DNA from 4 places in the Kitasatospora sp. NPDC054939 genome. Region 2 is predicted to be linked to each of the others. Evidence: riboswitches for the same ligand, from Rfam matches in the RefSeq annotation. Region 2 holds a riboswitch; each other region holds the start of a gene.
The links. Region 2 has a riboswitch for cobalamin ahead of ACWGB8_RS15045 (ABC transporter substrate-binding protein). Riboswitches for the same ligand answer to the same signal wherever they lie in the genome.
Positions count from the first base shown of each region.

Region 1 (2,190 bases), on a different contig from region 2:
CGCCCGGTACACGCAGCGCAGCAGCGTCGACTTGCCGCTGCCGTTGGGCCCGACCAGGCCGACCACCCGGCCGGCCGGCGCCTTCAGGGTCAGGTCGTGGACCAGGGTCGTCCCGGCGACGCCGACCGACAGGCCCTCGATGTCGACGTCCATCAGCGCCCTCCGAAGCTGTAGCCGCGCCGGCGCATCAGCAGCAGGAAGCACGGCACGCCGAGCACCGCGGTCACCACGCCGACCGGGAGTTCGGCGGGCGCCAGCACCACCCGCGCCACGATGTCCACCCAGACCAGCAGCAGCGCCCCGGCGAGCGGGGCGACCAGCAGCACCCGGCGGTGCCCGGCGCCGACCAGCATCCGGACCGCGTGCGGCACCATCAGCCCGACGAAGCCGATCGCCCCGCTCACCGCGACCACCGTGCCGGTCACCGCGGCCGTCACCAGGAAGAGTTCGCGCCGCAGCCGGTCGGGGTCCACGCCCAGCGAGGCGGCCGTCTCGTCGCCCATGGCCAGCGCGTCCAGCCGGCCGGCCGCGCAGGCCAGGTGGACCAGGCCCGCGGCCACCGTGGCGGCGGCGATCGGCACCGACCCCCAGGTCGCCCCGCCCAGGCTGCCGAGCAGCCACATCATCGCGCTGCGGGCCGCCTCCCCGCGCGCCGCGGCGAACACCATCAGCGCCGTCACCGCCGAGAAGCCGTACGACAGCGCGGTGCCGGTCAGCACCAGCCGCAGCGGCGTCAGCCCGTACGCGGTGCGGGCGACCGCGTACACCAGGGCCATCGCCAGCAGGGCCGAGCCGAACGCGGAGGCCGACAGCGCCCAGACGCCGAGCGAGGCGAAGGCGCCGAGCAGCAGGACGGCATTGGCGCCGACCGCCGCGCCCGAGGAGATGCCCAGCACGAAGGGGTCGGCCAGGGCGTTGCGCACCAGCGCCTGCACCGCCACCCCGGTGGCCGCGAGGCCGGCGCCGACCACGGCGGCCAGCACCGTGCGCGGCAGCCGGATCTCCCAGACGATCGCGTAGGCGGCGGCCTCCTCGGCCTCCAGCCGGCCGCCCGTCAGTCCGGCGCCCAGCAGCCGCAGCACGTGCGACCAGCCGAGTCCGGTGGAGCCCAGGGCGACCCCGCAGACCAGGGAGAGCAGCAGGGCGGCGGCGAGGGCCGCGGCCAGCGGGCCGGCGGGTGTGCGGCGGGCGTCCGGCGGGCCGGCCGCGGCGGTGCGCGCGGGGCGGCTCAGGGTGGTGCTCACGGGGCTGCGCCTTCGCCTCGGGCCGCGGGCAGGCCGGGGCGGCGCACGGGGCCTGACGGGTGCCCGGGCGCCATCCCCTCGCAGTCCACGGCGAGTTGTCGGGAGGTCGGCACCCGGGGGTGGTCGGGCTCGCGCGCCCCGGGGCGCGCTCACCGTTGCGGGTCAGCGCCGGATTCGCACCGGCTTCCCCCTCGGACGCCCTGGCAGCATAACAAGTGCACGGCCCGATGACCCCTTACTGCGGGGCCGCCCGCAGCCGCGACCGCCCCGCCTGCCCGCAGCCGCGACCGCCCCGCAGACGCGACCGCCCCGCCACCGGCGGACCGGGGGCGGGGCGGGAGCGGTGCGACCGGCGGGGATCAGCCCTGCTTGGTCTCCCAGAAGATCCGCTCGACCTCGGCGATCAGGTCGAGCAGGGCCTGGCCGGTGGCCGGGTCCGTGGACGCCTTGGCGGCCGAGGCGGCCTTCAGGGTGTCGTTCACCAGCTGGTGCAGCTGCGGGTACTTCTCGAAGTGCGGGGCCTTGAAGTAGTCGCTCCACAGCACCGAGATGTGGTGCTTGACCGCCTCGGCGCGCTGCTCCTTGATGATGACCGCGCGGGCCCGGAAGTGCGGGTCCTCGTTGGCCTGGTACTTCTCCTGAGTGGCCTTCACGGACTCGGCCTCGATCCGGGCCTGGGCCGGGTCGTACACGCCGCAGGGCAGGTCGCAGTGGGCGTGCGCGGTGGCGCGCGGTGCGAACAGACGAGAGAACATAGGGGGTTCCTTCCTGGATCGTCTTCCCGCGCCAGAGGTTACCGCTCGGGCGGCGGGGTTTCTCGATCCGTCCGCGGACGCGGGGCAAACGGCGGAGCGGCTGCGGTGCCGGCGCCCGTGCGGTGCCCGGGCTGCGGCGGGTGGCGGCCCGTGCGGCAGACTGGGCCGCGGCGGGGGCGGCAGAGCGGAGG
Region 1 is NZ_JBSGXP010000044.1:42,576-44,765, forward strand. Features, by position in the region: gene ACWGB8_RS15305 (ABC transporter ATP-binding protein) at 1-153, opposite strand, end outside; gene ACWGB8_RS15310 (FecCD family ABC transporter permease) at 153-1,232, opposite strand; cobalamin riboswitch at 1,342-1,476, opposite strand; gene sodN (superoxide dismutase, Ni) at 1,604-1,999, opposite strand.
Region 1: another riboswitch for cobalamin. It lies ahead of ACWGB8_RS15310 (FecCD family ABC transporter permease); the one in region 2 lies ahead of ACWGB8_RS15045 (ABC transporter substrate-binding protein).

Region 2 (2,190 bases):
TCCGTAGAAGAGCCGGCTGCCCGGGCGGCCGTAGACCCGCCGCAGTCCGGTGAGATCGAGTTGCCCGCTGCTCATGTGGGTCCGTCCCGTCGTCGCCTGCCCCCGGTCCCCGATCAAGCTACCGGCGCGGTGCCCGGCTGCCGGGCGGCACGCGGGCCGATGCCTCCGGTTGGGTGCCCGCCCGGGGACTCCGGTGAACTCCGGGCCACCGCACGACGGTTGGACCATTGACGTGTCCCGGCCAGAACCGGCCAACCGCGCTCCGCCCCCTGTCGCGGCCCGGATCGTGCGCCTACGCTGGGCCCTGCAGTCGGTTCGCGCCGCCCCGCCGCGGCGCGTCGCAAGAGGGAACCCGGTGCGAATCCGGGACTGTCCCGCAGCGGTGAGTGGGAACGACAGCCGTCTTCAGCACTGGGCCCGTCCCGGGAAGCGACGGCCGGTAGGAGGCCCCCGTCCGGGGCCGCGCCCGCGAGTTCGAAGACCTGCCACTGCGCGCGTGCGGGACCGCACGCGCTCGTCACGGTGACCCCGCGGACTGGGTCGACGGTGCGGCAGGCCATCCCGCGTGCTCGGCGTGGCCGTCCTCCGCCTGCCCCGGCGCGGCGCCGCCGACGAGCCTGGTGTGGTTCGTCTACAGCGCGGTGGAGCTGCGGGCGATGCTCGCCGGAGCCGGGTTCGCGGGCATCGAGGTGTTCGGCGGTTTCGACGGCCGCCCGTACGACGAGAACGCCGAACGGCTGATCGTCCGGGCCGTCCGGGAGGAGTGACGGCACGTCAGGGGGCGCGCGGCGTTGATCCGCACGCCCTTTCCCCGGACGGCCGGCGAAAAGTAGCATCACCGCGTCATCGCCGCGACGGGAGATCAGGAAGCCGGTGCGAATCCGGCACGGTCCCGCCACTGTGACCGGAGTGCGGCCCTCCGACGCCCCGCGTGCCCGGCACGGCAGGGGCGGCGGCGCCGCACCTGGGAGTCAGGACACTGCCCTGTCGCGGGCCCGTTCCGAGGAGCGCGGACTCCCCAGGAGGCATCACGTGAGCGTCGGCCTGCCCGGCTTCCCTTCTCCCCCGCCCGCACCGCACCGCCGCACCCGGACCGCGGTCGCCGCGGCCGCACTGGTCCTGATCGCCGGCTGCGGAGGCGCCGGCACCGCCGCCGACGGCGCGGCCGGCACCGGCCCGGCCCCGGGCTTCCCGGTGACCGTCGAGAACTGCGGGGTCACCACCACCTACGACCGGCCGCCCGCCCGGGTGGTCACCATCCACCAGCACCCGGCCGAGCTGATGCTCGCGCTGGGCCTCAGGGACCGGATCGTCGGGACGGCCTTCCCCGACTCCGCCGTCCTGCCGCAGCACGAGAAGGACTTCAAGGGCATCCGGCAGCTCGCACCGAAGGAGCCCTCCTTCGAGACGGTGCTCAACGCCGAGCCGGACTTCGTGTACGGCGGCTACGGCAGCGCGTTCGCCGAGAAGGAGGGCCGGTCCCGCAAGGCCTTCCAGGACGCCGGGATCAGGACCCATCTCAACCGCGAGTACTGCGGGAAGCAGCGGGTCACGATGGAGGACGCCTACGAGGAGATCCGCACCGTCGGCGGCATCTTCGGGGTGCGCGAACGGGCCGACCGGCTGGTCGCCGACCTGCGGGCCCGGATCGACGCGGCCGGCAAGGCCGTCCAGGGAGCACCGGCCGTCCCGGTGTTCGTCTACGACAGCGGGGAGAAGGCGCCGTTCACCGCGGGCGGCCGGAGCCTGGGCACCGAGATCATCCGGCTGGCCGGCGGGCGCAACGTCTTCGCCGACCTCGACGACGTGTTCGGCGACGCCTCCTGGGAGCAGGTCGTCGAGCGCCGGCCCGAGGTGATCGCCGTCTACGACTACGCGGACGCCGGCACCGTGCAGCAGAAGCAGGACTTCCTGCTCGCCCAGCCGGCGCTGGCGGACGTCCCCGCGATCCGCAACAAGCGGTTCGTGGTGCTGCCGCTCACCGCCACCCTGGTCGGCGTCCGGCCGCCCTACGCGGTGGAGGACCTCGCCCGGGGCCTGCACCCCGAGCGGTTCCGGTGACCGCCGGCACCCCCGCCCGCACCCCCGCGGACGCGCCGCCCGCCGACCCTGCGGGCGGCGGAGCCCCGCGCGGGGCGCCCGACGGGGACGGCCGGGGCGGCCGCGTGCCGTTCCCGCTGGCGCTGGCGG
Region 2 is NZ_JBSGXP010000043.1:26,021-28,210, reverse strand. Features, by position in the region: gene ACWGB8_RS15055 (class I SAM-dependent methyltransferase) at 1-75, opposite strand, end outside; cobalamin riboswitch at 294-504, shown strand; gene ACWGB8_RS15050 (hypothetical protein) at 621-767, shown strand; cobalamin riboswitch at 831-1,000, shown strand; gene ACWGB8_RS15045 (ABC transporter substrate-binding protein) at 1,033-2,061, shown strand; gene ACWGB8_RS15040 (FecCD family ABC transporter permease) at 2,166-2,190, shown strand, end outside.

Region 3 (2,190 bases), on a different contig from region 2:
CCTGCGCGGTGGCGCGGGTACCGGTCGCCGGGTTGAAGCCGCTCGCGTCGAAGGCGACGGCGCCGCGGACGGCCGGGTCGGCCGAGCAGCCCTGCTGGAGCTTGACCAGGCTGCTCCAGCCCTTCAGCCCGGCGGCGAACCGGCCGCGGGAGAGCAGGGCGGCGGTGGCCAGGCCGGTGCTGTTCGCGTTGCTGGTGGTGGCCCCGGCGGCGGCGAACCCGCCGTCGGCGTTCTGGTGGGCGGCCAGCCAGTCCAGCCCGGCCCGCGCCTTCGCCGTGCGGCCGGTGGCGTCCAGGGCCTGCACGGCGAGGGCGGTCGCGTCGGTGTCGCTGGTGCAGACGGACTGGCCGAAGGCGATCGGGTAGCCGCCGTCGGCGCACTGGGCGGCCGCGAGGAAGTCGACCGCGGCGGCCGGGGCGCCGCCCGGGGCGCGCTGGAGGGCGATCAGCGCCAGCGACTGGCCGAAGGAGTTGCTGTAGTCGCCCCACTGGGAGCGGTCGGAGAAGCGGCCGGTCGGGCTCTGCAGCGAGCGCAGCCGGGCGGGCAGGTCCACGCCGCCGAAGTCCGCCGGGTCGGCGCCCCGCACCTCGGCGGCGAGCAGCAGTTTGGCGGTGGCGCCGGCGTAGGCCTCGGTGGTGCCGTCGCCGAGGTAGCCGGTGAGGTTCGCGGGCTCGGCGAGCCAGGCGGTGGCCCTGGCGGCGGCCTGGTCGGAGGTCCGGGTGGCGGCGAAGGCGAGCACGGCGTCGACGGTGAGGCCCTGGTCGGGGTAGGCGACGCCGTCGAAGACCGCCTCGAAGTGGTTGCCGTCGACGAGTTGGCGGGCCAGCCAGCCGGCCGCGGCCGCGTCGGGGCGGAAGGTCGCCGCGGAGGCGGCGGAGTCGGGGGCGGTCGCGGGGGTGGGCGCCGCCGCGGCCGGGCCGGCGGCGGGGAGCAGCACGGCCAGGGCGAGGGCGGGTATCGAGAGGAGGCCGAGGGTCCGGTGGCGGACGGGCATGGGATGCCTTTCCGGGCCTGGCGCGCGGGCCCGCGGGGCGTGGGCGGGCACCGGCCCGGACAGCCCTGCGGGGCTCCGACCCGCAGACCACGACGGGAGGAGGGAACGACACCTCCGCCGACGGGTACTCGGGCTCGCCGCCGACGGCCGTCGGCTGCCTACCGTTGCGGGTCAGCGCCGGATTCGGACCGGCTTCCCCCTTCGGCGGAGTCAAGCAATGACGGCTCATCATGTCGGCGCCGCTGTCGCGGGGTCAAGGCGTCGCACGTCACATCCGGGGTGGTCACGGGAGCGCCGGTCCTCCCGCTTCGGCGGGCCCGGTCGGCATCCGAACCCGCTTCGGCGGGCCCGGTCGGCATCCGAACCCGCTTCGGCGGGCCCGGTCGGCATCCGAACCGGGCGAACCCCGCTCCCCGGGACGCGCAGCGGCCGGCGGCCCCGCCCGTGAAGGGGGTGCCGCCGGCCGCGCGGGACGGGGTCAGCCCTGGCCGGCCAGGTGCTCGGCCCACTTGGCGCGCCAGGCCAGCGCGTCGGTGACGCCCTGGGCGATGCTGCGGTTCGCGGTCCAGCCGAGCAGGTCGCGGGCGGTGTCGACGGCGGTGTAGCAGCCGATGACGTCGCCCGGTCGCGGGTCGGCCTCGCGGACGTCCAGCTCGACACCGACCGCCTGTTCGAAGGCGGTGACGAGCTCGCGGACGGTGGTGCCCTCGCCGGTACCGATGTTGATCACCCGGTAGCGGTCGCCGGCCGAGGGCTTGATCACCTCGTCGAAGCGGGTGAGCGCGGCCACGTGGGCCTCCGCCAGGTCCTGGACGTGGATGTAGTCGCGGATGCCGGAGCCGTCGCGGGTCGCCCAGTCCACGCCGGTGACGGTGAACGGCGTCCGCTCGGTGTACGCCTCGATCAGCTTGCCGAGGGCGTGCGTCGGGTTGAGGTTCTGCAGGCCGGTGCGCAGCTGCGGGTCGGCGCCGATCGGGTTGAAGTAGCGCAGGGCGATCACCCGCAGCTCCTCGGCGCCCTCGCCGCGCGTCCAGTCCTGGAGCACCTGCTCCATCATCTGCTTGGTGCGCGCGTACGGGCTGTTGGCGTCGACCGGGCAGGTCTCGTCGACCCGGGCGTCCGGGGTGGGCGCGTAGATCGAGGCGGAGCTGCTGAAGACGACCCGGGTGCAGCCGTTGCGCTGGAGGGAGTCGAGC
Region 3 is NZ_JBSGXP010000076.1:36,624-38,813, forward strand. Features, by position in the region: gene ACWGB8_RS21755 (peptidase) at 1-994, opposite strand, end outside; cobalamin riboswitch at 1,097-1,247, opposite strand; gene galE (UDP-glucose 4-epimerase GalE) at 1,473-2,190, opposite strand, start outside.
Region 3: another riboswitch for cobalamin. It lies ahead of ACWGB8_RS21755 (peptidase); the one in region 2 lies ahead of ACWGB8_RS15045 (ABC transporter substrate-binding protein).

Region 4 (2,190 bases), on a different contig from region 2:
GCGGCCGGTCACCGCGACGAGTTCGCGCAGGGTCAGTCCGAGGACGTGCGCGAGCTCGTAGGTCTGCTCCTCGTCGCCGTCCCAGCGTCCGCCGGCCTCGGCCTCGCGGTACACCCGCTCGGGGATGCCGATGCGGCGGGCCGCGCCCTCCGCGCTGAGCTCGCGGGCGACCCGGAAGTCGCGCAGCGAGGCGGGCCGCACGCCCATCAGCTGGGCGGGCGGGCACCACAGGGCGCGGGCGAGGGCGATGAACTCCTCCTCGGTGGGGCGCAGCTCGCCGCTCTCCCAGCCGAGGACGTGCGCGGGCAGCAGCCGGACGCCGTGGGCGGCCATGCCCTCGGCGACCTGGTCGGGGGTCAGGCCGAGGCCGGCGCGGTGCGCCCGGGCGGCTGCGGGCGAGAAGGGAACCGGGGGCGGGGCGGCCGGCTGTCTGCGTCGCATGGCCCCGACGGTAGGTGGCTACCCGGGAGGACCCCACCCGCCGAACGCACGAAGCGCGGACGGGTCCGCCTGCGGGGCACTGGACGATCGCACAGCCTGTCATGCCCCTGCGCGGACCATGATCGGAGACAGCTACGGGGCAGTCGGCCTGCGGAGCCGCGCACCGCACGCCCGCCCTCCGCGCGCACGGCCGGTGCACCGGGGGCGCACCGGGGACGTGACCGGGTGTGACCAAACCCTCCGTGGCCTTGGTTGACTCCCGGTTCGGGCCCGTGATGGGATCCTTCAGCCATCACGGAGGCATGCAGAGGAAGCCGGTGCGAGTCCGGCGCGGTCCCGCCACTGTCACCGGGGAGCACGTCCGGAACACGCCACGGCGCGCCGTCAGAAGCCGCTGGAAGGCCCGGATGCGCGTCCGACCCGGGAGCCAGGAGACTCTCGCCCCCGGTACGTCGATCCAGGGCGCGGACCCTGAGTGAGGACACGCACGCGATGCAGGCTGCCCCGCCCCGTCGAGCCCCCGGTTGCCCGCCGCCGTGCGCCCGCTGACCCGCGCCGCCGCCTTCGCGCTGGGCGCCGTCGCGGGCCACCTCGCCGACGCCCGCTTCGCCGACCCGCGCCGCGGCCACCCGGTGGCCGTCTTCGGCAGTGCGGCCGACCGGCTGGAACGGCGGCTCTGGCGCGACGACCGACTGACCGGTGCGGCGTACACGGCGCTCTGCGTGGGCACCGTCGCGGCCGGGGCGGTGGCCGTCGAACGCGCGGTCGGCCGGCGCCCGCTGGGCCGGGCCGCACTGGCCGCCGCGGCGACCTGGACGGTGCTCGGCGGCACCTCGCTGACCCGGGAGGCCCGGACGATCGGCCGGTCCCTGGCGGCGGGCGACCTGGCGGCGGCCCGGGAGCGGCTGCCGCACCTGTGCGGGCGCGATCCGAGTGCGCTGGACGAGCAGCAGGTGGCCCGGGCGGTGGTCGAGTCGGTCGCCGAGAACACCGCCGACGCCGTCGTGAACGCCCTGGTCTGGGGCGCGCTCGCGGGCACCCCGGGGCTGTTGGCCTTCCGCGCCGTCAACACGCTGGACGCGATGGTGGGCCACCGCTCGCCCCGCCACCTCCGGTTCGGCTGGGCCTCGGCGCGGCTGGACGACGTGGCGGGCTGGCCGGGCGCCCGGCTGACCGCCCTGCTGACGGTCGCCGCCGCGCCCGAGCCCCGGACGGCCTGGCGGGTCTGGCGCCGTGACGGTTCGGCCCACCCCAGCCCGAACGCGGGCCAGGCCGAGTCGGCGTTCGCCGGGGCGGTCGGGGTGCGGCTGGGCGGCACCCTGGCGTACGGCACAAGGGTGGAGCACCGGCCGGTGCTGGGCGCGGAGCTGCGTCCGGTCGCGGTGGACGACATCGAGCGGGCCTGCCGGCTGTCACGCCGGGTGGGGCTGCTCGCGCTGGGTACGACGGTCGTCGGGCACGTACTGGTCCGGACGGCCCTGGGCAGGACGAAGAAGAAGAAGGGGAGCGCATGAGCGGGGCGCTGCTGGTCGCCGGGACGACCTCGGACGCCGGGAAGAGCGTGGTCACCGCGGGCATCTGCCGCTGGTTGGCCCGGCAGGGCGTCTCGGTGGCGCCCTTCAAGGCGCAGAACATGTCGCTGAACTCCTTCGTCACCGCGGACGGCGCCGAGATCGGCCGCGCGCAGGCGATGCAGGCGCAGGCGGCGCAGGTGGCGCCCGAGGCGGCGATGAACCCGGTGCTGCTGAA
Region 4 is NZ_JBSGXP010000042.1:27,524-29,713, forward strand. Features, by position in the region: gene ACWGB8_RS14800 (helix-turn-helix domain-containing protein) at 1-441, opposite strand, end outside; cobalamin riboswitch at 721-881, shown strand; gene ACWGB8_RS14805 (cobalamin biosynthesis protein) at 978-1,955, shown strand; gene ACWGB8_RS14810 (cobyric acid synthase) at 1,952-2,190, shown strand, end outside.
Region 4: another riboswitch for cobalamin. It lies ahead of ACWGB8_RS14805 (cobalamin biosynthesis protein); the one in region 2 lies ahead of ACWGB8_RS15045 (ABC transporter substrate-binding protein).